2 regions of the Streptomyces sp. NPDC031064 genome follow, and region 2 is predicted to be linked to the other one. Evidence: riboswitches for the same ligand, from Rfam matches in the RefSeq annotation. Region 2 holds a riboswitch; the other holds the start of a gene.
What was found. A riboswitch is a leader RNA that binds a small molecule or an ion and turns the genes downstream of it on or off. The one in region 2 is predicted to bind ZMP and ZTP.
Positions count from the first base shown of each region.

Region 1: another riboswitch for ZMP and ZTP. It lies ahead of ACZ46W_RS28890 (serine hydroxymethyltransferase); the one in region 2 lies ahead of ACZ46W_RS31835 (bifunctional 5,10-methylenetetrahydrofolate dehydrogenase/5,10-methenyltetrahydrofolate cyclohydrolase).

Region 1 covers NZ_JBVIGF010000009.1:35,549-50,415, forward strand. The annotation lists gene ACZ46W_RS28875 (decaprenylphospho-beta-D-erythro-pentofuranosid-2-ulose 2-reductase) at 1-560, shown strand, start outside; gene ACZ46W_RS28880 (2'-5' RNA ligase family protein) at 572-1,162, opposite strand; gene trpS (tryptophan--tRNA ligase) at 1,317-2,330, opposite strand; gene ACZ46W_RS28890 (serine hydroxymethyltransferase) at 2,490-3,767, opposite strand; ZMP/ZTP riboswitch at 3,804-3,895, opposite strand; gene rocD (ornithine--oxo-acid transaminase) at 4,004-5,206, shown strand; gene pdxR (MocR-like pyridoxine biosynthesis transcription factor PdxR) at 5,211-6,659, opposite strand; gene ACZ46W_RS28905 (carboxymuconolactone decarboxylase family protein) at 6,707-7,231, shown strand; gene ACZ46W_RS28910 (isocitrate lyase/PEP mutase family protein) at 7,228-7,953, shown strand; gene ACZ46W_RS28915 (GNAT family N-acetyltransferase) at 7,932-8,993, opposite strand; gene ACZ46W_RS28920 (DinB family protein) at 9,119-9,625, shown strand; gene ACZ46W_RS28925 (SgcJ/EcaC family oxidoreductase) at 9,720-10,217, shown strand; gene ACZ46W_RS28930 (SpoIIE family protein phosphatase) at 10,263-13,139, shown strand; gene ACZ46W_RS28935 (ABC transporter substrate-binding protein) at 13,143-14,099, opposite strand; gene ACZ46W_RS28940 (ABC transporter permease subunit) at 14,102-14,867, opposite strand, start outside.
Region 2 covers NZ_JBVIGF010000010.1:258,520-273,386, forward strand. The annotation lists gene ACZ46W_RS31780 (sensor histidine kinase) at 1-122, opposite strand, end outside; gene ACZ46W_RS31785 (MHYT domain-containing protein) at 211-1,119, opposite strand; gene ACZ46W_RS31790 (class I SAM-dependent methyltransferase) at 1,281-1,880, shown strand; gene ACZ46W_RS31795 (hypothetical protein) at 2,128-2,460, shown strand; gene ACZ46W_RS31800 (hypothetical protein) at 2,549-3,418, shown strand; gene ACZ46W_RS31805 (hypothetical protein) at 3,443-3,643, opposite strand; gene ACZ46W_RS31810 (MOSC domain-containing protein) at 3,695-4,237, opposite strand; gene ACZ46W_RS31815 (hypothetical protein) at 4,356-4,538, opposite strand; gene ACZ46W_RS31820 (fatty acid desaturase family protein) at 4,625-5,779, opposite strand; gene ACZ46W_RS31825 (DEAD/DEAH box helicase) at 6,041-9,070, shown strand; gene ACZ46W_RS31830 (SWIM zinc finger family protein) at 9,067-10,356, shown strand; gene ACZ46W_RS31835 (bifunctional 5,10-methylenetetrahydrofolate dehydrogenase/5,10-methenyltetrahydrofolate cyclohydrolase) at 10,787-11,644, opposite strand; ZMP/ZTP riboswitch at 11,668-11,756, opposite strand; gene ACZ46W_RS31840 (GAF domain-containing protein) at 11,869-13,173, shown strand; gene exaC (acetaldehyde dehydrogenase ExaC) at 13,220-14,743, shown strand; gene ACZ46W_RS31850 (hypothetical protein) at 14,865-14,867, opposite strand, start outside.

The DNA of each region.
Region 1 (14,867 bases), on a different contig from region 2:
ACGCGCTGGACCCGGCCGCGCACCAGGAGACCCTGGGGAAGATCTTCACCGAGGGCGACATCGACATGGTGCTGCTCGCCTTCGGGGTCCTGGGCGACCAGGCGCACGACGAGGCGACGCCGCTCGCCGCCGTCCAGGTCGCCCAGACCAACTACACCGGCGCCGTCTCGGCCGGGCTGACCTGCGCCGGCGCCCTCCAGGACCAGGGCCACGGCTCCCTGGTCGTGCTGTCGTCGGTGGCCGGCGAGCGCGCCCGGCGCGCCAACTTCATCTACGGCTCCAGCAAGGCCGGGCTGGACGCCTTCGCCCAGGGCCTGGGCGACGCCCTGCACGGCACGGGCGTCCACGTCATGGTCGTCAGGCCCGGCTTCGTACGGACGAGGATGACCGCCGGGCTGGCCGAGGCGCCCCTCGCGACGACGCCGGAGGCGGTGGCGTACGCGATCGAGCTGGGGCTGCGGCGCCGGTCGGAGACGGTGTGGGTGCCGGGCGCGCTGCGCCTGGTGATGGCGGCCCTGCGGCACCTGCCGCGCCCGGTCTTCCGCCGCCTGCCGCTGTGAAAGCGCCGGCGTCAGCTACGGGTGGTGGCCGGCTCGTCGACGGGTGAGCCCTGGGCGGGCACGGAGGGAGCCGGGCGGCCGACGCCGAACTCGTACTCGGACAGTTGCCGCCACACCCCGTCCGGTCCCTGCTCGTACAGGGCGAAGGAGCCGACGGTCCACGACGCCTCGAAGTCGGCCAGCTCCTCGTACGCCCGGTCCATCGCCTCATCGGCGATGCCGTGCGCCACGGTGACGTGCGGGTGGTACGGGAACTGGAGCTCCCGCTCCAGCGGGCCCGAGCTGTCCCGGACCCGCTTCTGGAGCCAGGAGCAGGCCGCCGCGCCCTCCACGACCTGGACGAAGACGACCGGCGACAGCGGCCGGAAGGTCCCCGTACCGCACAGCCGCATCGGGAACGCCCGGCAGGCCGCGGCGACCTCGGCGAGGTGCGCCCGGATCGCGGGCAGTCGCACCGCATCGACCTCGGTCGGCGGGAGCAGCGTGACGTGCGTGGGGATGCCGTGCGCGGCGGGATCACCGAAGCCCGCGCGCCGCTCCTGGAGCAGGCTGCCGTACGGCTCCGGGACCGCGATCGAAACGCCGAGCGTTACGGTCCCCACGTCGTTCTCCTCAGTTCGGTCGTCCAGTCATCGGCTTCAGCCGCCAGTGTGGCGGCTGGACCCGTCGTGTGGCCAGAGTCGTTGGATCCGGCACCGGAGCAGCGCCGGTGCTGTGCCGGTGCTGTGCGGACACGCACCGGCGCTCGCGCCGGTCTCAGTGCTTGGCGGGCAGGAAGCCCACCTTCTGGTACGTCTGCGCGAGCGTCTCGCCGGCGACCGCGCGGGCCTTCTCCGCACCCTTGGCCAGGATGGAGTCCAGCGTCTCGGGGTCGTCCAGGTATTCCTGGGTGCGGGTCTTGAACGGGGTCACGAAGTCGACCATGACCTCGGCGAGGTCGGTCTTCAGCGCGCCGTACAGCTTGCCCTCGTAGCTCCGCTCCAGGTCGGGGACGGAGGTGCCGGTGAGGGTGGACATGATCGTCAGCAGGTTGCTGACGCCCGGCTTGTTCTCGGGGTCGAAGCGGATCACGGTGTCGGTGTCGGTCACCGCGCTCTTCACCTTCTTCGCGGTCGCCTTCGGCTCGTCGAGGAGGTTGATCAGGCCCTTCGGGGTGGAGGCCGACTTGCTCATCTTGACCGAGGGGTCCTGAAGGTCGTAGATCTTCGCGGTCTCCTTCAGGATGTACGGCGCCGGGACCGTGAACGTCTCACCGAAGCGGGCGTTGAACCGCTCCGCCAGGTCGCGGGTGAGCTCGATGTGCTGGCGCTGGTCCTCGCCGACCGGCACCTCGTTGGCCTGGTACAGCAGGATGTCGGCGACCTGGAGGATCGGGTACGTGAACAGGCCGACCGTGGCGCGGTCGAGGCCCTGCTTGGCGGACTTGTCCTTGAACTGGGTCATGCGGGACGCCTCGCCGAAGCCGGTGAGGCAGTTCATGACCCAGGCGAGCTGCGCGTGCTCGGGGACGTGGCTCTGGACGAAGAGCGTGCACCGCTCCGGGTCGAGGCCGGCGGCGAGGAGCTGGGCGGCGGCGAGCCGGGTGTTGGCGCGCAGCTCGGCCGGGTCCTGCGGGACGGTGATCGCGTGCAGGTCGACGACCATGTAGAAGGCGTCGTGGGTCTCCTGCAGCGCGACCCACTGACGGACCGCGCCGAGGTAGTTGCCGAGGTGGAACGAGCCGGCGGTGGGCTGGATTCCGGAGAGCACACGAGGACGATCAGAGGCCATGTTCCTCATTCTCTCAGGTGCCACCGACAGCTCGGGAACGGATGCGGGCCGCTGCCGGTGACCGCCGCGAATGAGACGAGAAACACAGTGCCCGGCGGCGCCCCGGCGGTGTCACGGCCGGGGCGCCGACGGGACGCCGAGGGGCGCCGACGGGGCTCGTTACGCCGGGATGCCGGGGGCCGGGTGCTCGGCCATCAGGGCGGCGACCTCGGCGCGGATCGTGGTGAGGGCGTCCTCGTCGCCGGTGCGGGCGGCGGTGACGCCCCGGTCGATCCAGTCGGCGACGGCCGCCATGTGCTGCGTACCGAGACCCCGGGAGGTGAGCGAGGGGGTGCCGATGCGGATGCCGGAGGGGTCGAAGGGCTTGCGCGGGTCGTAGGGGACGGTGTTGTAGTTCACGACGATCCCGGCGCGGTCCAGGGCCTTCGCGGCGACCTTGCCCGGCACGTCCTTGGGGGTGAGGTCCATCAGGATCAGGTGGTTGTCCGTGCCGCCGGAGACCAGGTCGAAACCGCGGGCGAGCAGCTCCTCCGCGAGGGCCCTGGCGTTGGCGACGACCTGGTGCGCGTAGTCCCGGAAGGAGGGCTGGGCCGCCTCGTGGAGGGCGACGGCGATGGCGGCGGTGGTCTGGTTGTGCGGGCCGCCCTGGAGGCCGGGGAAGACGGCCTTGTCGATGGCCTTGGCGTGCTCCTCCCGGCACATGAGCATCGCGCCGCGCGGTCCGCGCAGGGTCTTGTGGGTGGTCGTGGAGATCACGTCCGCGTGCGGCACGGGCGACGGGTGCGCGCCGCCCGCGATCAGGCCGGCGATGTGGGCGACGTCGGCGACGAGGACGGCGCCGGCCTCACGGGCGATCTCGGCGAAGGCGGCGAAGTCGATGGTCCGCGGCAGGGCGGTGCCCCCGCAGAAGATGACCTTGGGGCGCTCCTTGAGGGCCAGGTCGCGCACCTCGTCGAAGTCGATCAGCCCGGTGTCCTGGCGCACCCCGTACTGCACGCCCCGGAACCACTTGCCGGTCGCGGAGACGCCCCACCCGTGGGTGAGGTGGCCGCCCATGGGGAGGGCCATGCCCATCACGGTGTCGCCGGGCTCGGCGAAGGCGAGGTAGACGGCGAGGTTGGCCGGGGAGCCGGAGTAGGGCTGGACGTTGGCGTGGTCGACGCCGAAGAGGGCCTTGGCCCGGCCGATGGCGAGCAGCTCGACCTGGTCGATGTTCTGCTGGCCCTCGTAGTAGCGCCGGCCCGCGTAGCCCTCGCTGTACTTGTTCTGCAGGACGGTGCCCGAGGCCTCCAGTACGGCGTGGGAGACGTAGTTCTCACTCGGGATCAGCCGCAGCGTCTCGGCCTGAAGCCGCTCCTCCGCGCCGACGAGCGCGGCGAGTTCGGGATCGGCGGCGGACAGGGCCGGGTGGTGGGCGGGAAGGGGAAGGCTGGTCATGGCGTCCTCCAGGGGGCCGGCAGCACGGACGAGGTCTCCGGGTGCCCAGGCGGGCGGCACCCTCGTGTGGTCTGCCGCGCACGGCTCCCCCGGGGTCGCTTCCCCGTACGCCAGTCGCCGCGCGTATCCCTTAGCCTAGCCGCCACCCAGGGCGCGAGGTTTCTTCGTCCGCATGGCGAGCGACGATAGAAAGAGGCGCCACTCCCGCCCCACGCCGCAGGACGAACGGAGATCCCGTGTCGAGCACACAAGACGCGATCGCTTCCGCCGAGGCGCACAGCGCGCACAACTACCACCCGTTGCCCGTCGTCGTGTCGTCGGCGGAGGGTGCCTGGATGACCGATGTCGAGGGGCGGCGCTATCTCGACATGCTCGCCGGCTACTCGGCGCTCAACTTCGGCCACGGCAACCGGCGGCTGATCGAGGCGGCGAAGGCGCAGTTGGAGCGGGTGACGCTGACGTCGCGGGCGTTTTACCACGACCGGTTCGCCGAGTTCTGCACACGGCTCGCCGAGTTCTGCGGCATGGAGATGGTGCTGCCGATGAACACCGGCGCGGAGGCGGTGGAGACCGCCGTGAAGACCGCCCGCAAGTGGGGTTACCGCGTCAAGGGCGTGCCCGACGGCATGGCGAAGATCATCGTGGCGGCGAACAACTTCCACGGCCGGACGACCACCATCGTCAGCTTCTCCACCGACCCCGAGGCCCGGGCGGACCACGGCCCGTACACGCCGGGGTTCGAGATCGTGCCGTACGGGGACCTGACGGCGATGGACGAGGCCATGACGGACAACACCGTGGCCGTGCTGCTGGAGCCGATCCAGGGCGAGGCCGGGGTGCTGGTGCCGCCGCCCGGGTACCTGCCGGCGGTCCGGGAGCTGACCCGGCGGCGGGACGTGCTGTTCATCGCGGACGAGATCCAGTCGGGCCTGGGGCGCACGGGCCGGTCGTTCGCCTGCGAACACGAGGGCGTGGTCCCGGACATGTACCTGCTGGGCAAGGCGCTGGGCGGCGGCGTCGTACCGGTGTCGGCGGTCGTGTCGAGCGCGGCGGTGCTCGGGGTCCACCGGCCGGGCGAGCACGGGTCGACGTTCGGCGGGAACCCGCTGGCGTGCGCGGTGGCGCTGGAGGTGCTGGCGATGCTGCGCACCGGCGAGTACCAGCAGCGCGCGGCCGAGCTGGGCGACCACCTCCACCACGAGCTGGGGCTCATGGTGGGCGGCGGAGCCGTGGAGGCGGTGCGCGGCCGTGGCCTGTGGGCCGGCGTGGACATCGTGCCGAGCCTGGGCACGGGGCGGGAGATCTCCGAAAAGCTGATGGACCGCGGTGTCCTCGTGAAGGACACCCACGGCTCGACCATCCGCATCGCCCCGCCCCTGGTGATCAGCAAGGAGGACCTGGACTGGGGCCTGGAGCAACTGCGCCAGGTGCTGCGCTGACGGTTCAGGGCAGCGCGCGGCACAGGGCGTCCAGGGCGCCCGCCCAGGCGCTGTCGGTCGGGGTGGCGTAGCCCACCACCAGGGCGTCGCGGCCGCGCGGGACGTCCGGGTGGCGGAAGCGGTCCAGGCCCTGGACGGCCAGGCCCTGCCAGGCGGCTGACTGAACGACGGACCGCTCCGTGCCGGGCGGGAGTGCGAGTACGGCGTGGAGGCCGGCCGCGATGCCCGTGACGCGGATGTCGGGCGCCCGCTCGGCGAGCGCGGCCACGAGCTGGTCGCGCCGCCGGCGGTAGCGCAGCCGCATGCCCCGCACGTGCCGGTCGTACGCGCCCGAGCGGATGAACTCCGCCAGGGTGAGCTGGTCCAGCGCGCTCGACACCCAGTCGGAGTGGTCCTTCGCCGCCAGTACGTCCCCCACCAGGGCCTCGGGCAGCACCATCCACCCCAGCCGCAGCCCGGGCGTCAGGGACTTGCTCGCCGTACCGAGGTGGACCACGCGCTCGGGGTCCAGGCCCTGGAGGGCGCCGACCGGCTGCCGGTCGTAGCGGAACTCGCCGTCGTAGTCGTCCTCCAGGATCAGCCCGCCCGTCCGCCGCGCCCAGTCGACGACCTCGGCGCGCCGGTCCGGCGGCAGCGCGCCCCCGAGCGGGAACTGGTGCGCGGGCGTCATCAGCACCGCGCCCTGGCCGCCCAAGGCGCCGACGCGCGTGCCGTGTTCGTCGAACGGCAGCGCGGGCGTGCGCAGGCCGGCCCCGGTGAGCAGGTCCCAGTGGATGTCGAGCCCGTACGACTCGACGGCGACGTCGCGCACCTGGCGCCCGCGCAGCACCTGGGCCATCAGGCGCAGCCCGTGGACGAAGCCGGAGCAGACGACGATGCGGTCGGGGTGGGCGTACACGCCCCGGGCCCGTGCCAGGTAGTCGGCGAGGACGGTACGCAGCTCGATACGGCCGTGCGGTTCGCCGTAGCCGAACGCCTCGTTGGGGGCGGACGTCAGCGCGCGGCGGGCCGCCTTGAGCCACTCGCCGCGCGGGAACGACCCGAGGTCGGGCGTGCCGGGGTGCAGGGTGTGCGCGGCGGGGCGGCGGACCGGTGGGCGCCGGACCGGCGCGGGGCCTGCCTGGGCGCCCCCGCGTGACGCGCCGCGCGTCCCGCCGCGCGCCCCCGTGCCCGGGCCGGGGCGCGGGGCGGCGCGCCGGGCCACGCGGGTGCCGGAGCCCTGCCGGGCGGTGAGCCAGCCCTCGGCGACGAGCTCGGCGTACGCGTCGGCGACCGTGTTGCGGGCGATGCCCAGGTCGGCGGCGAGCGACCGGGAGGACGGCAACCGCGTCCCGGGGGCGAGCCGCCCGGTCCGGACGGCCTCCCGCAGCGCGTCCATCAGGCCGGACCGCAGCCCCGGGCCGCGCAGCTCCAGGTGCAGGTCGGCCCCGAAAGTGGCCCAGGAATCCGTCATGGAAGTGGACCATACCCCTGCGCCACAATCCCCGTACGGTCATAGCCATGACGACGACAGAGACGACCGGCACGAAGACCGCCGAGTACGCCACCGAGCACACCCCCCGACTCACCTGGCACGAGCACGCGCCCGAGGTCTTCCGGGCCATGGTCCGGCTGGACGCGGCCGCCCGGCAGGGCCTCGACCCGGTCCTGCTGGAGCTGGTGAAGATCCGTGCCTCGCAGCTCAACCACTGCGCCTACTGCCTGGACATGCACACCAAGGACGCGCTGGCGGCCGGTGAGTCGGTCGAGCGGATCGTCCAGCTCAGCGCCTGGGAGGAGTCGCGGCACTTCTACACCGAGAAGGAGCTGGCGGCGATCGAACTCACCGAGGCGATCACCGTCGTGACGGACGGTTTCGTGCCGGACGAGGTGTTCGAGAAGGCCGCCAAGCAGTTCGACGAGACCGAACTGGCCCAGCTCATCGCCGCGATCACCGTCATCAACGCCTGGAACCGGTTCGCCGTCTCCACCCGCATGGTGCCGGGCCACTACACCCCGGGCCAGTTCAAGGGCACGGCCAAGTGACGGACGCCGTAGCCGCGTTCCGCGCCCTGCACCACGGCCGGGCCCCCGAGGACCCCCTGGTCCTGCCCGGCCCGTGGGACGCGGCCAGCGCGCGGGCCTTCGAGGAGGCCGGGTTCCCGGCCCTCGCCACGCCGTCCGCGGGGGTGGCGGCGTCGCTCGGGTACGAGGACGGGGCGACGCCCGCCGACGAGATGTTCGCGGCCGTCGCCCGGATCACCCGCGCGGTGTCCGTCCCGGTGTCGGCGGACGTGGAGGGCGGCTACGGGCTGGCGCCCAAGGAGCTGGTCGCCCGCGTCCTGGACGCCGGCGCGGTGGGCGTGAACCTGGAGGACTCCCGGGCCGGGACGCTCAGGGACCCGCGCGCGCACGCCGACTGGCTGGCGGAGGTGCGGGCGGAGGCGGGCGACCGGCTGTTCGTCAACGCCCGCGTGGACACCTTCATCCGGGGCCTGCCCGACCCGGAGGACGCCATCGCCCGGGCACGGCTGTACGTGGCGGCGGGCGCCGACTGCGTCTACCCCATCGGCGTGCCACCCGAGCGGATCCCGGCGCTCCGGGCGGGGGTCGACGGGCCCGTCAACGTGGCCCCGTTCCCCGGCGGTCCGCCGGTCGCCGAGCTGGGCCGGCTGGGTGCCACGCGGATCACGTTCGGGCCGGGGCTGCTGCACCGCGCGATGGACGCGGTGCGGGACATCGCCGGTCAGTTGCGGCGCAGCTCGTAGACGGTGTTGTCGCCGTCCTCGGCGGCCTTGGTGAAACCGGCGCGGGTGACGACGCCGTGCGAGGGGGTGTTGCCGTGGTCGACGGTGGCGCGCAGCACGGTCACCCCCGGCCGGGCGAGGGCCCAGCCGGTGAGGGCGCGCACGGCCTCGGTGGCGTAACCGTGGCCGCGGGCGCCCGCCACCAGGTCGTAGCCGATCTCCGCACGGCCGTCGGCGTCCGGGGCGGCGTGGAAGCCGATGGCACCCACCGCGCGGCGGTCGGAGGCGCGGACGATGGCGTACGTGCCCCAGCCGGGGCGGTACGTCCCCGCCTCGCGGGCCTCGGTCACCATCCCGGCGGCGAACCGGGTGCCCTCCGGCGGGCCGCCGTCGGCCCACGCGAAGCCGCCGGTACCGCCGCCGTGCAGGTCGGCGGCGACGTGCGGGGAGACCTCGCACAGCACCAGGCGTTCGGCGACCACCGGGTCGGCGTACCAGCGCCAGGCGGCCAGGCGCGGCCGGTCGTCCAACTCGGCCCGCCCCGTCGCCCACAGCAGGGCCCGCCACGGGTCGTCCGTGCGCGGGACGTGCGGGAAGAGGGCGTCCAGGACGCGGGCGGGCAGGTGACCGGGCGGCCGCCAGCCGGGGACGCCGAGGGCGCCGAGGATGTCGTACGTGTGCAGCAGCGTCTCGACGACGCCCATCGCCGCGAAGCCGCCCGGCCCGGCCATGCCGTACGGGTGCCAGGCCCGTACGTCGTCGGGCGTGGTGCGCACGGCGGCGGACAGCAGCCCGCCGGTCGCCTCGATGACGCGGACCAGCCCGGCGGGCGTGGCCCCGGGCTCGGCGGCGATCCCGAAGGGGGCGTAGGAGTCGGTGGCCCGGCCGGTCAACTGGGTGGCGTAGCCGATGAAGTCGTCGGCGATGTGGACCGCCGTGTCGTAACAGCTCCACTCCAGCCCGGCCGCCGCGCCGGTCCAGTCCCGGTCCGCCACCTCGCGCAGAGCGCGGGCGGTGACGGCGACCGCTTCGTCGACGTCCTGCGCCGCCGTGATCGTCATGGCCGCGACCCTAGGGCCGAACGCCCGGCGCAGCCACCGGTTTTCGCGGATAACCGCTGGGCCGCGCCCTGGCGGCTGATCCATCCTGGGACCCGTCCGCACGTGCCCTTCGAAGGGATTGGTCCATGACCACCGAACGCATAGGCCCGCCGCTGGTCGGCGACGAACGCGAGATGCTGCGCGCCTTCCTGGACTACCACCGCGCCACCCTCGCCATGAAGTGCGACGGCCTGTCCGACGAGGAGCTGCGCCGCCGCTCGATGCCGCCGTCGACGCTCTCCCTGCTCGGCCTGGTCCGCCACATGGCCGAGGTGGAACGCGCCTGGTTCCGCCGGACCATCAACGGCGAGGACGTCCCGCTCGTCTGGTCGCCCGAGGGCGACTACCAGGTGGCGTACGACGCGACGGCGTCCACCCGCTCCGAGGCGTTCGCCGCCTGGCGGGAGGAGGTCGACCACGCCCGCCGTATCGAGGAGTCGGCCCCGTCCCTCGACGTCACCGGCCACAACGCCCGCTGGAACGTCGACGTGTCCCTGCGCCACGTCATGCTGCACCTGATCCACGAGTACGCCCGCCACAACGGCCACGCGGACTTCCTCCGCGAGGGCGTCGACGGCACGGTCGGGCCCTGATCGCCCAGGGCGTTGACATCAACCGCACTTGAGGTCGGAGGCTGTCCGGCGTAACGAGGTCCGCAACGAGCCCGCAGCCGCTTGGAGAGACATCATGAGCCCTCAGGTCACCGGCGTCGCCGTCCCGCAGGAGGACGTGGACGCCATCGTCGCGTTCGTCGCGGGTGTGCAGCACGCGCAGCAGCACGCCCTGCCCGACGCGTTCATGAGCGGGTTCCGCCAGGACGCGTTCTGGACCACCGCCCACGGGAAGCTGCTGACCGGTTACGAGGAGATCAGCGCCTTCACGCACAAGGTCCTGCCCGCCACGATCGACCACGACGTGACCGCCACCTACGAGGTCGAGCACATCCTGTTCGTCCGCCCCGACGTCGCCGCGGTCAAGGTGCGCCAGCGGCCGGTCACCCGCGACGGGGAGCGGCTGGACGCGGTGTTCCACGGGCAGGCGGACCCGGAGGCGCTGGTGGCCGCCCACCCGGACGCGGTGCCCGGTACCCCGCTGTACGTCCTGGCCAAGGACGACGGCGTGTGGCGGGTCGCCGCCGCGCAGAACACCAAGGTCATCGACCCGGAGACGCTCGCCGCGGGCTGACCTGGCGGAACCGCGCGGGGGGATTCGCCCGATTATCCTGGTTATGTGGATGATCGCGGTGAGCAGAGGCCACGCGAGGACGGAGTGCGTCCGGAGATCCTCGCCTCCTGGCAGCGCTCGAAGTCGCTGGGGATCGACACCGAGGGCGGCGCCGCCCTGCCGGTCGAGAGCGACCTCGATCCGGACTCCCGGCTCATCAGGGCCGCCGCGCCCGTGCTGGAGCACCTGTGCGAGCGGTTCTCGGGGCTGCCCGTCACGGTGACGCTGGCCGACGCCAAGGCCAACATCGTGGACCGGCGGGGCGACCCGGTCGGGCTGGAGCTCATGGACGCCGCCTCGCTGGTGCCGGGCGCCAATGTCGACGAACGGTTCATGGGCACCAGCAGCGTCAGCATGGTGCTGAGCACCCGGTCACCCTTCGTGGTCGTCGGCCAGGAGCACTTCCTGCACAACCTCAAGGAACTGACCTGCATGGCCGCCCCGGTGCGCGACCCCGTGGGCGGCACCGTGCAGGGCGCGGTCAACCTCTCCATCCCCCGGGAACTGGCCCAGCCGGGCATGGCGCTCGCCCTCCAGGACGCCACCGACCGCATCGCCGAACGCCTGCTGGAACTGAGCACGGCACGCGAGCGCAACCTGATGAGCTCCTTCCTCCACGCCCGGGAGCGCGGCGAGCACGCCGAGCTGCGCCTCGACTCCGGCGAACTCGCCCGGCTCGGCGCGGCGGCGCCCCGGCTGGCCCCGGAGGAGCGGCTGGCGCTGCTGGAGAACGCCATCGACCTGATCTCCTCCAGCGGCGAGCCGTTCGCCGAGGTGTCGCTGGGCGGCGGACGTGTCGCGACGCTGCGGCGCCGGGAACTGCACCACGGCGACGCGGAGGGCGCGGCCGTGGAGGTCACCTTCCGGGAGGACGGCGTGGGCGAACGCCTCGGCGACCGCGCCGGTACGGGGGCCACCGCGACCGCGCCGGACGGATGCCTCGGTGACCGCACCGCCGGCCTCGCCGGCGACCGCGCCGGTACGGGGGCCACCGCGACCGCGCCGGACGGACGTGACGTACCGCTGCTGGGGCGCCCGCCGGGCCCGCCCGACCGGCCCTCCGCGTCCGGCCCGTCACGGCCCGACGCGTGGCTGCTGCTGGTGGGCGAGCCGGGCGTCGGCCGGCTGGCCGCCGAGGCGCGCGGGCGGCTGGCGCTGCTGAACGAGGCGGGCGCCCGCCTGGGCACCACCCTGGACGCGCGGCGCACCGCCGAGGAGCTGGCGGAGATCGCCGTACCGCGCTTCGCCGACGTCGTCGTGGTCGACCTGGTCGAGAGCGCCCTGGCGGGCGAGGAGCCCCCGGCCGGGGGCGTGGTCACCGGCGCGGCGCTGCGCCGGGCGGCGGTCTGGGCCGGCGAGGACTCCCGCGACGCGCGGATCGGCCGCCTCGGCGAGCCGGTCGCCTACCCGCCGGGCACCCCGCAGGCCCGGTGCCTGGCCGGCGGCCGGCCGGTCACGGACTCGGTGCTGACCGCCGCCCTGACCGGGCCCCCGGCCGGCGACGAGCACCCCATCGACCTGCTCGGCGAGGGCGTCCACTCCTACCTGGGCGCCCCGCTGCGCGCGCGGGGCGCCGTGCTGGGCCTGGCGGGGTTCTACCGGCGCGGCAGGACCAGGCCGTACGAGGAGGACGACCTGACCCTGGCGGGAGAGCTCGCGGCGCGGGCCGCGATCAGCGTGGACAACGCCCGCCGCTACAGCCGGGAGCACCAGGCCTCCCTGACCCTCCAGCGGAGCCTGCTGCCGCGCGAGACGCCCCGGCTGACGGCCGTCGACGTCGCCTCCCGCTACCTGCCCGCGGACGCCCGGGCGGGTGTGGGCGGCGACTGGTTCGACACCATCCCGCTGTCGGGCATGCGCGTGGCCCTGGTCGTCGGGGACGTGGCCGGTCAAGGCCTCCAGGCGGCGGCCACCATGGGCCGGCTGCGGACGGCGGTGCACACGCTGGCCGCCATGGACCTGCCGCCCGAGGAGGTGCTGAGCCACCTGGACGACCTGGTCTCCCGTGCGTCCGGCCCGGCCCACGAGGAGGACCCCGCCACGGCGGCGACCTGCCTGTACGCCGTGTACGACCCGGTCTCCTGCCACTGCACGGCCGCCAGGGCCGGTCACCCGCCGCCCGCGCTGCTGCCACCGGACGGCCCGGCCCGGCTGCTCGACCTGCCGGCCGGCCCGCCCCTCGGGCTCGGCGGGCTCCAGCCGTACGAACCGGCCACCGCCGATCTGCCCGAGGGCAGCCTGCTGGCGCTGTACACCGACGGCCTGCTCAAGGAGAGCCGCGGCTTCGGCGACACCGACACCGACGCCCGCACCAAACAGCTCCTGGCCGCGCTCACCGGATCGGAACCGTCACTCGAGCGGGTCTGCGACCGGGTCACGGCCACCCTCCTGCCCGACGGCCCCCGCGACGACGTGGCCCTGCTCCTGGCCCGCGTCCACGCCCTGCCCGCCGACCGGGTCGCCTCCTGGGAGCTGCCCTCCGACCCCTCGGTGGTGGCCGAGGCACGGTCCCTGACGCACCGCCAGCTCGCCGAATGGGGCCTGACCGACCTGGACTTCAGCACCGGCCTGGTGGTCAGCGAGCTGGTCACCAACGCCGTGCGCTACGGCGGCCAGGGCCCCGTCTGCCTCCGCCTGCTCCGCGACGGCTCCCTGATCTGCGAGGTCTCCGACCGCAGCAACACCTCTCCCCGCATCCGCCGCGCGGCCACCACCGAAGAGGGCGGCCGTGGCCTCTTCCTGGTGGCGCAGTTCACCAAGAGCTGGGGCGCCCGCTTCATGCCCCAGGGCAAGACGGTCTGGGCCGAACAGGTCCCCCCGGGCCCGCACTCCGCCCCCGAACCGGACGAGCAGTCCCTCCTGGCCATGTTCGACGACCTCTAGTCGCTACGGCATCCAGGCCCGCCACGTCGCCTCGTTGGCCTTGACCCACTTCTCGGCCGCCTCCTCGGGCGACAGCTTCTGTTCGGCGATCATCAGGGACACGTCGTTCTGGGCCTCCGTCGTCCAGCGGAAGTTCTTCAGGAAGGCGGCCGCCTTGCCGCCCTTCTCGGCGAAGTCGGCGTTGAGGAACTTCTGGAGCGGGGTGTGCGGGTAGGCGCAGGCGACCTTCTTCGGGTCGGCGTCGCAGCCCTCCTTGTAGGCGGGGAGCTTCACCTCCGTCATCGGGACCTTCTCGAAGAGCCACTGGGGCTTGTACCAGTACGTCAGGAAGGGCTTCTTCTCCTTGGCGAACTGCTTGATCTGGGTGATCTGAGCCGCCTCGGAGCCCGCGAAGACGACCTTGTAGTCCAGGCCCAGGTTCTTCACCAGCGCCTTGTCGTTCGTCACGTACGACGGGGAGCCGTCCAGGAGCTGGCCCTTGCCGCCGCTCTCGGCCGTGCGGAGCTGGTCGGCGTACTTGTTGAGGTTCTTCCAGTCGGTGACGTCCGGGTGCGCCTTGGCGAAGTAGGTGGGGACGAACCAGCCGATGTGGCCGGTCACGCCCAGGTCCCCGCCGCGCGCGATGGTCTTCTTGTCGTTGACGTACCGCTGCTCCTGCTCCGGGTGGCCCCAGTCCTCCAGGAGGGCGTCCACCCGGCCCTGGCTGAGGGCGTCCCAGGCGGGGATCTCGTCGACCTGGACGGTGTCGACGCGGTAGCCCAGTTCGTGTTCGAGCAGGTACTTCGCCACGGCCACGTTGGCCTGCGCGCCCACCCAGGACTGGACGGACAGGGTGACCGTCCTGGAGCCCTGGGCGGCGGCGTACGGGGACGCCTGCTTGGTCATGTCGGCCGCGCCGCAGCCGGCCAGGGGCAGCAGGGTCACGGCGGCGATCAGGGGGGCCATGATGCGCTTGCGCATGCTCAGGCCTCCTTTCCGGTCGGCTGGGTGACCCGGTCGAGCATCAGGCCCAGGCAGACGATCGCGGCGCCCGCGACCAGGCCGGTCGCCAGGTCGCCCTGGGCGAGGCCGAACACCACGTCGTAGCCGAGCGCGCCACCGCCGACCAGGCCGCCGATGATGACGACGGCGAGGACGAGGACGACCGCCTGGTTGACGGCCAGCAGCAGCGCCGGGCGGGCGAGCGGGAGCTGCACCTGGCGCAGTTGCTGCCAGCCGGTGGCGCCCAGCGAGCGGGCGGACTCCAGCGCGACGGGGTCGACGCCGCGCAGGCCCTGGGTGGTGATGCGGACGACGGCGGGCAGGGCGTACACCACGGCGGCGGCGACCGCCGGGGCGCGGCCCACGCCGAACAGCGCGACCACCGGGATCAGGTACACGAACTGCGGCATGGTCTGGAAGACGTCCAGGACCGGGCGCAGGCAGCGCTCCACGCGCGCGCTGCGCGCCGCCGCCACCGCGATGGCGAAGCCGAGCACCAGCGTGACCGCGACGGCGGCCAGCACCTGGGAGAGGGTGTCGAGCGACGCGTCCCACACGCCCAGGACACCGATGGCGCCCATCGCGGCGACGGCCGTCAGCGCGGTGCGCCACGTACCGACGAGCAGCGCGAGCACGCCGACCACCAGCAGCAGCGACCACCAGGGCAGCGCCTGGAGCCCGTCGCGTACGGGGTCGAGGACCCACCCGGTGAAGTGGGCCGCCCAGTCGGCGGTGCCGCCGATGACG
Region 2 (14,867 bases):
GGGCGCGGCCGTCGCCGTTCGCGGCGGGGTGCGTGTGCGGCCGGCGCCGTGGCGGGTGGGCCGGCGTGCGCGCGCCGTCCCGGGCGGGCCCCTGGGCCGTGGGGTGTTCGGGGGGTGGGCATGGCCTCCTCGTTCCGGATGCGGTCTGGTGGGTGGCGGCGGCGTGGTCCCGCACGTCCTCCCGTCCTCCTGTGGGCGCCAGAGGGGTGCTCAGGGGGCCGGTGTCGGCCGGCCGGACCGGTCGCCGACGGGGTGGCCGATCAGGTGGCCGACGGGGCTGGCGGCTCGTTCGCTGGGACGTTCGGCGAGCGCGTCGCCGGGCCGGTGGCCGGGCCGGTCGCGGGGCCCATCGCCGGGCCCGTCGCCGGGACGTTCGGCCGACGCGTACTCGGCGCGTTCGCGGGCCGTCGGGGAGAGCGCGACGAACGCGGCGGTGAGGAAGAGGTACGACCCGAGGCCGACGGCGAGGGGGAAGATGAACTGCATCGCCGTGGCCCCGGGCAGCTCGCCCGACGACGGGACGACGTCGACCCGGACGGCGAGCATGCCGGTGTAGTGCATGCTGCTGACCGCGGCGCCCATGACGAGGGACGCGATGGTGACCGCGAGGGCCGACGTGATGTTCAGTGCCGCCCACAGGGCAGCGGTGGCGGCCACCACCGCGATGACGACGGAGAGCACGACGAGGAGCGGGTCGTAGCGCACCGTCCCGTCCAGGCGCAGGGCGGCCATGCCCAGGTAGTGCATGCTGGCCACGCCGAGACCGGTGGTGAGCCCGCCGAGCAGCAGCGCCCGGAGGCGGTCGCGGCCGTATCCGACGGCGAACACGCCGCCGCCGACGACCAGCATGGCGACGAGCAGGCTGAAGAGGGTCAGCGGCACGTCGTAGCGGATGTCGGTGCCGGTCACGCCGAAGCCCAGCATGGCGACGAAGTGCATGGTCCAGATGCCGGTGCCGATGGCGGATGCGGCGGTGAGCAGCCAGTTGCGGCGGGAGGGTCCGGTCGCTTCGAGCGCTCGTACGGTGCAGCGCAGCCCGAGGGCGGCGCCGACGCAGGCCATCGCGTACGACAGTGCGGGGGTCAGCCAGCCGAAGGTGGCGTGGTCCAGGTGTCCCATGGCTCAGGGACGCTAGACCGGCGGGGGGCGCACACGAGGGGCGCATTTCGAAAGCTGACGGAATATGACAGAGAGAGGTTTCTGAAGGGTCGTGGCACGCTCATGCCGCGCTCGAACGTGTGCGCCGAACGTCCGGCGGCAGGGTGAGAGATCATGTCCGTATGGCCGACGACCAGACACAGGTGCAGGAGTTCTTCGCGGCCCGCGCGGCGGACTGGGACGCGCGGTTCCCCGACGACGGTCCGGCGTACGCCGCCGCCGTAGCGGAGATGGGGCTGCGTCCCGGCGACGCCGTGCTCGACGCGGGCTGCGGGACCGGTCGCGCGCTGGCGGCCCTGCGCGAGGCGGTGGGGCCCGGCGGCACGGTCATCGGCGCCGACCTGACGCCCGCCATGCTGGCGGCCGCGGTACGGGCCGGGCGGGACGGCAGCGGGGCGCTGCTGCTCGCCGACGTGGGGCGGCTTCCGCTGCGTGACGGAGCGCTGGACGCCGTGTTCGGGGCGGGGCTCGTCTCGCACCTGCCCCGGCCGGCCGAGGACCTGCGGGAGCTGGCCCGCGTCGTACGGCCGGGTGGCCGGCTGGCGCTCTTCCACGCGGTCGGCCGCGCGGCGCTCGCCGCCCGGCACGGGCGCCGGCTCGCCGCCGACGACCTGCGCGCCGAGCCCAATCTGCGGCCACTGCTGGCGGGGGCGGGCTGGCGGATGGTGTCGTACAGGGACGAGGACGACCGTTTCCTCGCCCTCGCCGTACGTCAGGACTGACAGGCCGGGCGCGGCCGCCGCTCGGGTCCGGCCCAGGCCCCACGCCCGGTCCAGGCCCAGGTCCCGGTCCAGGTCCCGGTCCAGGCCCAGGTCCCGGTCCCGGCCCAGGTCCCGGTCCGGGCACCGGTCGAGGTTCGGGCCTCGTCGGCCCGCTCCCCTTCTGCGGTCGCGGGTCCGACTCTACGTTGGAGGTCCAGAGTCGGAAGACCGGCGGTGAGCGCCGCCGCGCAGGGGGAAGGTGGGCCCGGTGTTCAGCAGACTCCGCACGTTCTTCAGCTTCTTGAGGTCTTCCTTCAGGTCCGTCGGCGGCACGGCGCCGGCGCGGGAGGACCGGGCCTCCGGGGCGGGGAAGTCCGGCGGCCGTCAGCACAACATCTTCGAGGCCGCCGCGGCCTATGTGGCCGCGTGCGCGGACGATGACCAGGAGCGCATCGACGAGGCGGAGGGGTGGGTGTCACCCGAAGCCCTGTCGTTCGGGGTGAGCGAACTGGCCTGCCGGGCGATCATCGCCCTCGCACGGGAGCGCAACGAGTCCCCGCAGACCGTCGCCCGTAGCCTCCTCGGCCTCCCGGTGGCCTGACCGTGTCCTGTGTTCGGCCCGCCGGACCCTCGACGTCGGGGTTACTCGCTGGTTAAGGTGCGCCGACGAACGTTGGGAGGGAGGGGCCATGGCCGGGACGGAACCCGTTGGCGTGGGCGAGGCCGAGGACGACGCACTGTACGTGCTGACCGCCGTACTGCTGACGCCCGCGCAGTTCCCGAGCCTGCTCGGCGACGACTATCCCGAGGCGTGTGCGGCACTCGGGCTGGAACCGTACGCCGAGGGGTACGGGCTGGTGCTCGGCCAGGACGGCGAAGGGGCCCGATGGACCGTGGTCGTCGACGACGTGTCGCTGGTCGCGGTGGCGATCGCCTCCTGGGACTGCGGCATGGAGTACGACCTGTCCCCGGACGAGCGGAGCGTCGTCGTCGCCCTGCCGGGCTGGCCGCTCGCCCTCGCGGTCGCCGCGCCGCACGTGCCGCTGCCACACGACCCCGAGACGGCACCCGACGAACGCCGGCCGCTCACGCCGCCGGACCCGGAGCAGTGGGGGCCCGCACAGCGCCGGATGGGCGCCGACGCGGTGGCCCTCCAGTGGACCGTCTGGCGTGAGCAACTCGGTGAGGACGACTTCGCCAAGCCGGCGGACGCGCGGCGGGAGGACGGTGGCGCCACGCCGGAGCGCCGGGACGCAGCCGGCGAGCGGTCCGACGAGCAGTCCGGCGACGAGCATGGCCCGCTGCGGCGTGTTCTGGCGGAGCTGCGCGGTTACCTGGAGCAGCCGCCCCCGCCCGGCCGGGTCCGGTCCGGTTTCGCCCCTGGCGGGGCACGGACGCTGCGCGCGGACGGGCCCGGCTGGTCGGTGGTGGCCAGGACGGACGACATGGCCTTCGTCCTGCTGGACGAGATGCCCCGCGAGGTCCTGCCGATCGGCCGTGGCCCGAACCTGCCCGCCCTGCTGGCCGCCCTCGACGCCATGGCGGTACGTCCGGCCTGACGAGCAGACCCGGTCACGGTCCGCTCAGGCGGTGGGTTCCTCGGCGCCGCCCTCGCCGTCCTCGGGGGTGTCCTCGGCGGGGGTCCGCTCCTGGACGTCGGCGTCCGCCGCTTCGGAGAGGTCGGGGTCCCAGTGGTCGGTCCCGCTGCCCGCCTGTTCGTCGGGCAGGTCCCTCGGTACGCCGGGTCCCTCTTCTCCCGCGCCTTCGAGCCGCTTGTCGTCCATGGTGTCTCCCTCCGGCGTTTCCGGCCGGGCGGGTACCCACGGACCCGCTGCTCAGACCCGTTCGAGCGGGCGGTGCGGGCCCTCCGGGAGCTCGATCTTGACCGCGTCGCCCGGCCGTACCGGTCCACCCGTCCTCACGATGCCCATGATCCCGGCCTTGTGGATGATGGCACCGGTCTCGTCGCGGCCGACGACCTGCTTGAGGAGCCCGTCCTGGAACGCGTCGATCTGGACACAGGGATTGCGCAGACCGGTGACCTCGACGATCGCCTCCGCGCCTATGTGCAGCAGCGTGCCGGTGGGGAGGCCCAGCAGGTCCACGCCGCGGGTGGTGATGTTCTCCCCCAGTTCACCGGGCCGGACGGTGAACCCCTCCTGGGCCACCTCCTCGAACAGCTCCTCGTGGATGAGGTGCACCTGCCGGAGGTTGGGCTGCGTCGGGTCCTGCGCCATACGGGACCGGTGCTTGACCGTGACGCCCGCGTGGACGTCGCCCTCCACACCGAGTCCGGCCAGCAGGGTGATGCCCGGCCGGTTGGGCTTGGTGAAGGCGTACTCCCCGTTGCTGCTGACCGCCGTGACCGTACCGCCCATCGTGCGGACCCCCCTTTTCGTTCAGATGATCTTCTCGTCGCTCGCCATCATGCCCTGCGCACCGGCCGCCGGGAACACCGGCCGCCAGCAGACGCGGCTGGTCAGCGGAGGTGGCCGGTCAGCGGCCGAGCTCCTTGCGGCTCACGCGGCGCAGCCGGCGCCGCTGGCCCGGATCCAGCGCCAGGTAGGCGACGGCGGGTACGCCGATCAGCACCAGCAGGGACATCCAGAAGCCGATCAGCGGCCAGAGGAGCAGACCCACGGCCACTCCCCCGATGACGATCTTCGTCCTTGTCGACATGTTGTGATGCCTCCTTCACGGCCGGCCACGGCCGCTTCCTGTTCTGTCAACGCGTGATCGGGCGCGCCGGTTCCAGGGCCCGCGGCTCAGGCGGTACGCAGCGGCGTGCCCACCTCGTGCAGGTGCCCCAGGGCCTGGCGGTACGAGTCGATGAACCCGGTCTCCGTGTACGGAATGCCCAGCGAGCGGCAGTGGGCACGCACCGCGGGCTGCGCGAGCCGCAGGTGGGGGCGGGGCATGCTGGGGAAGAGGTGGTGTTCGACCTGGTAGTTCAGGCCGCCCAGGAACCAGTCGGTGACGGCGCCACCGCGGATGTTGCGGGACGTGAGCACCTGCCGGCGCAGGTGGCCCCAGGGCTCGCCGTCCGTGTCGGGCACTTCCATGCCCTTGTGATTGGGGGCGAAGGCCATGCCCAGGTGCACGCCGAGCAGCATCTGGTGGATCAGCGCGAAGACGACGGCCTGGCCCACGGACATGGTGGTCAGCAGGAGCGTCACATAACCGGCGACGTGTGCGAACAGCAGGCCGCCCTCGATCACGCGCTCACGCCCGGTCTGGCGAGGGCCGTCCTTCGAGAACAGCGCCTGGAAGCCGTACAGCTTCAGGGCGAGCCCTTCGAGCGTCGTCAGCGGGAAGAACAGCCAGGCCTGGTGGCGGGCCAGCCAGCCCTTGAAGCCGGTGCGTCCCACCGCCTGGTGCTGGTTGAAGACGAGGACGTCCGGGGCGACATCCGGGTCCTTCTCCTCGTGGTTCGGGTTCGCGTGGTGCCTGTTGTGCTTGTCGTTCCACCACTCCTGGCTCATACCGAGCAGCAGGTTGGCGTGCAGCAACTGGATGAGGCGGTTCCTGTCCCTGTCGGCGCTGATCTGCGAGTGCCCGGCGTCGTGACCGAAGAAGGCGGCCCGCGCGGACAGCACGGCCAGGGGGACGGCCAGCAGCAGGGACCACCAGGAGTGGCCGAACAGCACGAGGCCGACGACGACCGCCGTCAGGGCGAGCAGGTTCACGCCGATCCCGAGCGCGTACCAGCCGGTGCGCCGCTCCAGCAGCCCCTGGTCCTTGATCGTGCGGAGGAGGGGGGCGAATTCGCTGCGTGAGGGACGCTTCCCCCCTCCCGTGCCGGCGGGCACCTCGGGTGAGGAGGAGGAGGCGGCGGATGCGGGAGCAGATGCGGAAGCGGGTGCAGGGGCGGGAGCGGGAGCTTGCGCTGGGATGGTGAGGGCAGAGGTGGCCTGAGGCATGGCTTCTCCGGGTCTGGTGAGGTCCTGTGCGCAAGACGTGCGCCGACCTGATGAACGTACGGATGAGCGATAGCCCAGAGCCATGGCACCACCACCCGAAAACAGGGTGGGGACTTCCCCAGGGTACTGGGGTGGTGCTGGCCGCACCCTGAACGGGAAGTGGGCTATATCACGACACACTCACCGCCGTTGGGCAGGGTCTTCGGGTACCCTCGGCGCTTCGACTCCCCGCTAGTCAAATTTGAGGAATGCGTCAGCGCTGTGCACAGGCCTTCCGGAACAACGCTCCACGAGACCCCCGACGTTTCCCCACTCTCCCGCTGCTCCACCGTCTTCCTGCCCGCCGATCCACCCCGCACCGGACGCGTCGCGTTCTGGCTCCCCGGCGGCGGTGAACCGCCGTCAGGCGGCCCCCACGATCAGGACCACGGCCACCACCACGACCATCCCCACGGCCACCACCACGGGTCCGTGGAGGAGTTGACCGTCGTCGGCCCGGACGCACGCCCGGCCGCCGTACGCGCGCTGCTGCTGCCCGTGCGGGAGGCGTTGCCGATACTCACCCGGGCAGGGTGTGCGGCGGACGCCTCGCCCGCGACGGCGTTCTGGCGCGGCGCCACCCTGCTCGCCCTTCAACTGATCTCGCGTGGACTGCTGTTGCCGGGGCTGAGCGCGACCGATCACGACGCCTGGCGCGTCGGTCCGCTCACGGTGGAGGACCTGGAGCGGGTGCGTACTCTCGCCGCCTCCATGCCGCCGAGCGCTCACGCGGTTCCCGTGGGCACGGCGCCGGACGGCATGGTCCTGCTGCCCGAACCGGAGCGGCTGCTGCGGTCCTTTCTTGACGCGGTGGCCGACACGCTGCCGCGCACGCCCGCGGCGCCGCTCGCCTCGGGCGGTCCGGCGTTCGCGGCCGACGAGCCGCAGCGCGTGCCCGAGCAGCGGGCCTGGGCGGCGGACGTCGCGGCGGGCCACGACGCGGGCGTACGGCTGTCGTTGCGCATCGAGGTGCCAGGACTGGACACGGAGCGGGGTCCCGCCTTCCGCGCCGTGCTCCAGATGCACAGCGTCAGCGACCCCGCGCTCGTCGCCGAGGCCGCCGACGTGTGGGCCGGCACGGCCGGGGACGGGTTCGGGCCGCGGGCCCGGATGGACGCACTGCTCGCGCTGCGCCGCGCCGCCCGCGCGTGGCCGCCGCTCGCCCCGCTGCTGTCCGCGTCCGTCCCGGACGCCGTCGACCTGGCCGACGAGGAGGTCACCGAGCTGCTGGGCGAGGCGGCCCGGGCGCTGGCCGCCACCGGCGTACAGGTGCACTGGCCACGGCAGTTGGCGCGCTCGCTGACAGCGCGTGCGGTGATCGGACCGCCGGACGAGATCCGGTACGGAGAAGACCGGCTCGGAGAAGACCGGCACGGAGAAGCCAGGCACGGAGAAGGCCGGCTCGGAGAGGACCAGGACAGCCAAGGGCCGTATGGTAAGGGGCAGTCGGGCCTGCCGTCGTTTCTGTCCGCCGACGCGTTGCTTGCCTTCGACTGGCGTTTCGCGCTGGGCGGCCAGGAGCTGTCCCGCGCCGAGCTGGACCGGCTCGCCGAGGCGGGGCGGCCGGTGGTGCGGCTGCGCGACCAGTGGGTGCTGATCGACCCGGAAGAGGCCCGGCGCGCGCGGGAGCACCAGGACCGCAAGGTCACCCCGATCGACGCCCTCGGCGCCGTACTGACCGGGACCACCGAGGTGGACGGCCGGCAGGTGGACGTGCAGCCGTCCGGCTGGCTCCAGGCGCTGCGCGACCGGCTGGCCGCCCCCGAGGGAGCCCGCCCGGGTACGGGCGAGCCGGAGATCGGGCAGCCCGCGGCCCTCGCCGCCACCCTGCGCGACTACCAGTTGCGCGGCCTGAACTGGCTGCACCGGATGACCTCGCTCGGTCTCGGGGCCTGTTTGGCCGACGACATGGGCCTGGGCAAGACCATCACGCTCATCTCGCTGCATCTGCACCGGCAGACCGACGCGTCCGCCGCGGGCCCCACCCTGGTCGTCTGTCCGACGTCCCTGATGGGCAACTGGCAGCGGGAGGTCGAGAAGTTCGCGCCCGGCACGCCGGTGCGGCGCTTCCACGGCTCCGGGCGGGACCTGGAGGGCCTGGAGGACGGCGAGTTCGTCCTCACCACGTACGGCACGATGCGGCTGGACGCGGCCCGGCTCGCGCGCGTGGACTGGGGCATGGTGGTCGCCGACGAGGCGCAGCACGTCAAGAACCCGTACTCGGCGACCGCGAAGGAGCTGCGCAGCATCGGCGCCAAGGCGCGGGTGGCACTGACCGGTACCCCCGTGGAGAACAACCTCTCCGAGCTGTGGGCGATCCTCGACTGGACCACACCCGGGCTGCTGGGCCGCCTGGGGACCTTCCGCAGCCGGTACGCGGAGGCCGTCGAGGGCGGCGCCGATCCGGCGGCTGCGCGGCGACTGGCGGCGCTGGTACGGCCGTTCCTCCTGCGCCGCCGCAAGACCGACCCCGGGATCGCCCCGGAGCTGCCGCCGAAGACGGAGACCGACCGGGCGGTGTCGCTCACCGCCGAACAGGCGGGCCTGTACGAGGCGGTCGTACGCGAGACCATGGCGGCGATCGCGGAGGTGGACGGCATGGAGCGCCGGGGCCTCGTCGTGAAGCTGCTGACGGCGCTCAAGCAGATCTGCAACCACCCGGCGCAGTACCTCAAGGAGGAGCGGCCCAGGATCGCCGGCCGTTCCGGGAAACTGGAACTGCTGGACGAGCTGCTCGACACCATCCTCGCCGAGGAGGCGAGTGTGCTGGTGTTCACGCAGTACGTGCAGATGGCGCGGCTGCTGGAGCGGCATCTGGCCACGCGCGGCGTGCGTACCCAGTTCCTGCACGGCGGCACGCCGGTCGCCGAGCGGGAGGCCATGGTGAACCGTTTCCAGGCGGGTGAAGTCCCCGTCTTCCTGCTGTCGCTTAAGGCGGCGGGTACGGGGCTGAACCTCACCCGGGCGGGCCATGTCGTGCACTACGACCGCTGGTGGAACCCGGCCGTCGAGGCGCAGGCCACGGACCGGGCGTACCGCATCGGGCAGACGCAGCCCGTGCAGGTGCACAGGCTCATCGCGGAGGGGACGATCGAGGACCGGATCGCGGGCATGCTGGCGCGCAAGAAGGAGCTGGCGGACTCCGTGCTGGGCTCCGGCGGGGACGACGCCCTGACCGGGCTGACCGAACTGACCGACGCCGAACTGGCGGAACTGGTGGAGCTGCGTGGAGTGCGAGGGAGCGCGCGATGAGTCGGGACGAGGACATGGAGCGTACGTTCGCCGCGCTGCCTCCCGCGCGTGGACAGGGTTTCGCGCGGACCTGGTGGGGCCGGGCGTGGCTGAAGGCGCTGGAGGACACGGCGCTCGACGGGGCGCAATTGAAGAAGGGCCGCAAGCAGGCGCGGGACGGAGCGGTGGGTGCCGTGTCGGTGCGTCCGGGGCGGATCACGGCGGTCGTGAAGGACCGGGACGGCACCCCGCAGCGCAGTGATGTGCTGTTGCAGGAGCTGACCGAGGAGGAGTGGGACCGCTTCCTGGACATGGCGGTGGACCGGGCCGGCCATATCGCGGCCCTTCTGGACCGGGACATGCCGCCGCACCTGGTGGAGGACGCGGCGGCCGCGGGCGTCGAGCTGCTGCCCGGGATCGGTGACCTGGAGCCCGAGTGCGGGTGTGACGCGTGGGACCACTGTCCGCACACGGCGGCCCTCTGCTACCAGGTGGCGCGGCTGCTGGACCAGGACCCCTTCGTGCTGCTGCTGATGCGGGGCCGGGGGGAACGGCGGCTGCTGGACGAGTTGCAGGTACGGAGTGCGGCGCGGGCCGTGCGGGCCGGCCAGGACGAGGAGGAGGCCGCAGCCCCCGGCGGGCCCGAGGGGGTACGGGCGGACGAGGCGTTCGCCGCGCGGGACATCCTTCCGCCGCTGCCCGCGCCGCCCCCGGTGCCGGAGACGCCCGGGGAGCCCCCGTCGCTGGACACCGAGGCCCGGCCCGCCCCGGGCGTCGACCCGGCCGCGCTGGAGCGACTGGCGGCGGACGCGGCGGCGCGCGCCCACCGCATGCTGGTGGACGCGCTCGCCGCCGGGCATGGGCACCGGCCGGTGGAGGCGCCGCTGACGGCGGAGCAGGACGCGGTACGGCTGGCCGCATCGGCGGCGTGGGCGCCGGAGGCCCTGGACCGGCTCGCCTCCGGAACCGGCCGCCGGCGCGCCGACCTGGACGTCGCCACGCGCGCGTGGCGGCTGGGCGGCGCGGACGCGCTCGCCGTACTGGAGGAGGACTGGAGGCCCGGACCGGAGCTGCTGGCGCGGGCCAAGGCGCTGCTCGCCGCCGCATGGGAAGACGCCGAGCGCCCGGCCCTGCGGGCGGACCGCCCGGGCCGCTGGACGGTGGCCGGCGCCGGCGTACAGGTACGGCTGGACGGCGACGGGCGTTGGTGGCCGTACCGCAAGGAGTCCGGCCGCTGGACCCCGGCCGGCCCGCCCGACCCCGACCCGGCCGCCGCCCTGGCGGGCGTGCCGACGGGCGACGCCTGACATCAGGCCGACGTCCGCCTGGCCTGACGTCAGCCCCGACGTCACGGCGCCACGGCGCCCCGGCCCGTGCACGGGTGCCGTGGCGCCCGCCCGTGCGCCGGGAGCCGTGGCGCTCGGCCGCGGCCGGCCCTGAGCACCCGGCCGGGCCCCGCACCGGCCGGGTGCTCCGGGCCTTGGCCCTGGCCCTGGCCCTGAAGGCCTGAACCTCAAAAGCCCTCCAGCCGCAGAGGCTTGGAGCCGCAGCAGCCCAAAAGCCGCGAAGCCCTGCAGCCGCACAGGCCCCGAAAACCGCAAGAGCCCCTGAAGCCCCTCCGCCAAGAGCCCGCAGCCCAGAAGCCCCGCGGCCCAGAAGCACTGAAGCCCTGGACCCCGAATGAAGCCCCGGACCCCGAATGAAGCCCCGGCCCCCGGAAGCCGCGGCGCCGGAGGGCTACCCGAGCTGCCGCTCCGCCGCGTCGACCGTCTGGGCGAGCAGCACCGCGATGGTCATCGGGCCGACGCCGCCCGGTACCGGGGTGATCAGGCTCGCGCGGGCGGCGGCGGAGTCGAAGTCGACGTCGCCGACGTTGCCGGGGTTGTAGCCCGCGTCGATGACGACGGCGCCCGGCTTGATGTCCTCGCCCTTGATGAAACGGGGCTTTCCGACGGCGGCGACGAGGATGTCGGCCTCACGGACGGCCGCCGAGAGGTCGGCGGTGTACGAGTGGCAGTACGTGACCGTCGCGTTCCGCGCCAGGAGCAGCATCCCGGCGGGCTTGCCGAGGATGGCGCTGCGGCCGACGACGACGGCCCGCTTGCCCGCCGGGTCGACGTCGTACGCGTCGAGCAGCCGCATGATGCCGCCGGGCGTGCAGGAGACGAACCCGGGCAGGCCGAAGCTCATCGTGGCGAAGGAACTGAAGGTCACGCCGTCGACGTCCTTCTCGGGGGCGATCGCCTCGAACGCGGCCCGCTCGTCGATCCCCGGGCCGACCGGGTGCTGGAGCAGGATGCCGTGCACCTCGGGGTCGCGGGAGAGGTCCTGGAGGGTGGCCACCAGTTCGGCGGTGGTCGTCGTGGCGGGCAGCTCGATGTGGCGGGAGCGGATTCCGGCCTTCTCGCAGCGGGCCCGCTTCATCTTCACGTACGTCACGGACGCCGGGTCGTCGCCGACCAGGACGGTGGCCAGGCAGGGCCGCTTGCCGGTGCGGGCGGTGAGGTCGGCGGCGCGGGCCGCGGTCTCCTCGACGAGGCGGCGGGCGAGGCCGCTGCCGTCCATGAGGCGGGCGGTGGTCGGGGTGGTGGACATGGCGGTCTCCTGAGCGGTCGTCAGTGGATCGCCCAGGCGCGCGGCAATGGCGTCGGTCCGCCGGGCCGCTCCCCGGTGGTACTCCACCCAAGCGCCAGTCACGGCCCGCCGCCCACTCTACGGGACGGTTCCGCGCCACGTCCTGGGAGCCTGCTCGTGGATCGCTTGTGAGGGCGGCCGGGGACGTCAAGGATGGCGCGGAAGACCTCGGTGGGGAGGGCGACGTGAACGACCCCTGGGTGGCCTTGGAGCGGGGTGCCGATCCTGTGGAGCGGGCGGGGGCGCTGCGCCGCGCGCATGAGGCGTTCATGGCGGGCGGGCGGGGGCCGGAGTCGGTGCGGCCGGTGGTGCGCCCGGTGGTGGCCGCTTCGTGGCGGCGCTCGGCGCGGGCCCGGGTGTGTCCGGACGGGGCGGCGTGCGTGGAGCTGGACGGGGACGCGTTGGCGGCGCACCGGGAGGGGCATCCGCTGGCGGCCGTGATGCCGGTGATCCGGGAGTTGACGGGGGCGTACGCGAGGGACGGGGAGCACCTGGTCGCCGTATGCGACGCGTTCGGGCGGCTGCTGTGGGTGGAGGGGCACCCGGGGACGCTGCGCCGCGCGGGGCGGATGAATTTCGTGGCGGGAGCGCGGTGGGCCGAGTCGGCCGCGGGAACGAACGCGCCCGGTACGGCGATCGCCGTCGACCGGCCGGTGCAGGTCTTCGCCGCCGAGCACTTCCGGCGGCCGGTGCAGGGCTGGACGTGCGCGGCGGCGCCGGTGCACGACCCCCGTACCGGGCGGCTGCTGGGTGCGGTGGACATCACGGGCGGGGACCGGCTGGCGCATCCGCACAGCCTGGCGTTCGTGCAGGCGGTGGCGCGGGCGGCGGAGTCGCAGCTCGCCCTGCTGGCCCCGGCGCCGCCGGCGGGTGACCGGCTGCGGTTGTCGGCGCTCGGCCGGGACGAGGCGGTGCTGGTGGCGGGCGGGCGGCGGACGCGTCTGAGCCGCCGGCACAGCGAGATCCTGGTGGTGCTCGCCCACCGGCCGCGGGGCATGGGCGGTGAGGAACTGCTCGCCGCGCTGTACGAGGACGAGTCGGTCACCCCGGTGACGCTGCGGGCCGAACTGTCACGGCTGCGTGCCGTGTTGGCGCCCGGGCTGCTGCGGTCGCGCCCGTACCGGCTGGCGGCGCCGGTCGACGCGGACTTCGAGGCCGTGGAGCGGAAGGTGGCCTCCGGAGCGGTCGCCTCGGCGCTGCGCGGGTACGCCGGGCCGCTGCTGCCCGGCTCGTGCGCACCGGCGGTGGTCCGGCTGCGGCGGCGGCTGGCCGACGGGCTGCGCGCCGCGCTGGTCGCGCGCGGCGACCCGCTCCTGCTCGCCGACTGGGCGCACAGCCCGTGGGGCGAGGACGACCTGGAGGTGTGGCGGGCGCTGGCGGCGGCCGTACCGGCGGGCGGCCTCGCCCCCGTACAGGCGCGTCTGGAGGCTCTGGAGGCGGAACTGTCCGGGCTGTCGGGCGCAACGCGGCCGCAACGTCCGCGTCCCTAGCCTCACCGTGAGCGCCGGCCGACGGCGCGGTACCAGGGAGGCCCGGATGACCCGTTACGCAGCGCCCGGCACCGAGGGCGCGATCGTCTCGTACGAGTCGCGTTACGACCATTGGATCGGCGGCGCCCATGTGCCGCCCGCTCGCGGCGAGTACTTCGAGAACCTCAGCCCGGTGAACGGCCTGCCGTTCACCGAGGTCGCGCGGGGCACCGCCGAGGACGTCGAGCGCGCCCTGGACGCGGCGCACGCGGCGGCACCGGCGTGGGGCCGGACCGCCCCGGCGGAGCGGGCGGACGTCCTGCTGCGGATCGCCGACCGGATGGAGGCGAACCTGGAGCGGCTGGCCGTCGCGGAGAGCTGGGAGAACGGCAAGCCGGTCCGCGAGACGCTCGCCGCCGATCTGCCGCTGGCCGTCGACCACTTCCGCTACTTCGCCGGCGTGCTGCGCGCCCAGGAGGGCTCGCTGAGCCAGCTCGACGACGACACCGTCGCGTACCACTTCCACGAACCGCTCGGTGTCGTGGCGCAGATCATCCCGTGGAACTTCCCCCTGCTGCTGGCGGCCTGGAAGCTGGCCCCGGCGCTCGCGGCGGGCAACGCGGTGGTCCTCAAGCCGGCCGAGCAGACGCCGGCGTCCGTCCACGTGCTGATGGGGCTGATCGCCGACCTCATCCCGCCGGGCGTGGTGAACATCGTCAACGGCTTCGGCACGGAGGCCGGCAAACCGCTCGCCTCCAGTCCCCGCGTCGCCAAGATTGCCTTCACCGGCGAGACGACGACGGGACGGCTGATCATGGGGTACGCCGCCGAGAACCTCAAACCGGTCACCCTGGAGCTGGGTGGCAAGTCGCCGAACATCTTCTTCGACGACGTATGGGCGGCGGACGACGACTTCCGCGACAAGGCCCTGGAGGGCTTCACCATGTTCGCTCTCAACCAGGGCGAGGTGTGCACGTGCCCGTCACGCGCGCTGATCCAGCGCGGCCACTACAGCGAGTTCCTGGAGGCCGCCGTCGCCCGCACCGAACGCATCGTCCCGGGCCACCCGCTGGACACGGACACGATGATCGGCGCCCAGGCCTCCCACGAGCAGCTCCAGAAGATCCTCTCGTACCTCGACATCGGCCAGCGGGAAGGCGCCAAGGTCCTGACGGGCGGTCAGCGGATCGAGTACGACGGTGAGCTGGCGGGCGGCTACTACGTCCAGCCGACCATCTTCGAGGGCGACAACCGGATGCGGATCTTCCAGGAGGAGATCTTCGGCCCGGTCGTCGCGGTCACGTCGTTCACCGACCTCGACGACGCCGTCTCGACGGCGAACGACACCCTGTACGGCCTCGGCGCCGGCGTCTGGACTCGTGACACCACCACCGCGTACCGCGCCGGACGCGCCATCCAGGCGGGCCGCGTCTGGACGAACTGCTACCACGCCTACCCGGCACACGCGGCGTTCGGCGGCTACAAGCAATCGGGCATCGGACGGGAGGGGCACCGGATGATGCTGGACCACTACCAGCAGACGAAGAACCTCCTGGTGTCGTACTCGCCGAAGAAGCTCGGCTTGTTCTAGCGACACGACGGAAGGCGCCTGACCTGGGTTTTTCCCGTCAGGCGCCTTCGGCTCGACCCGCTCGGAGCAGTGGTCCGGTTATGCGTCCGGGGACATGGGGCGTGGGTGGCGCCGCGCACATTCA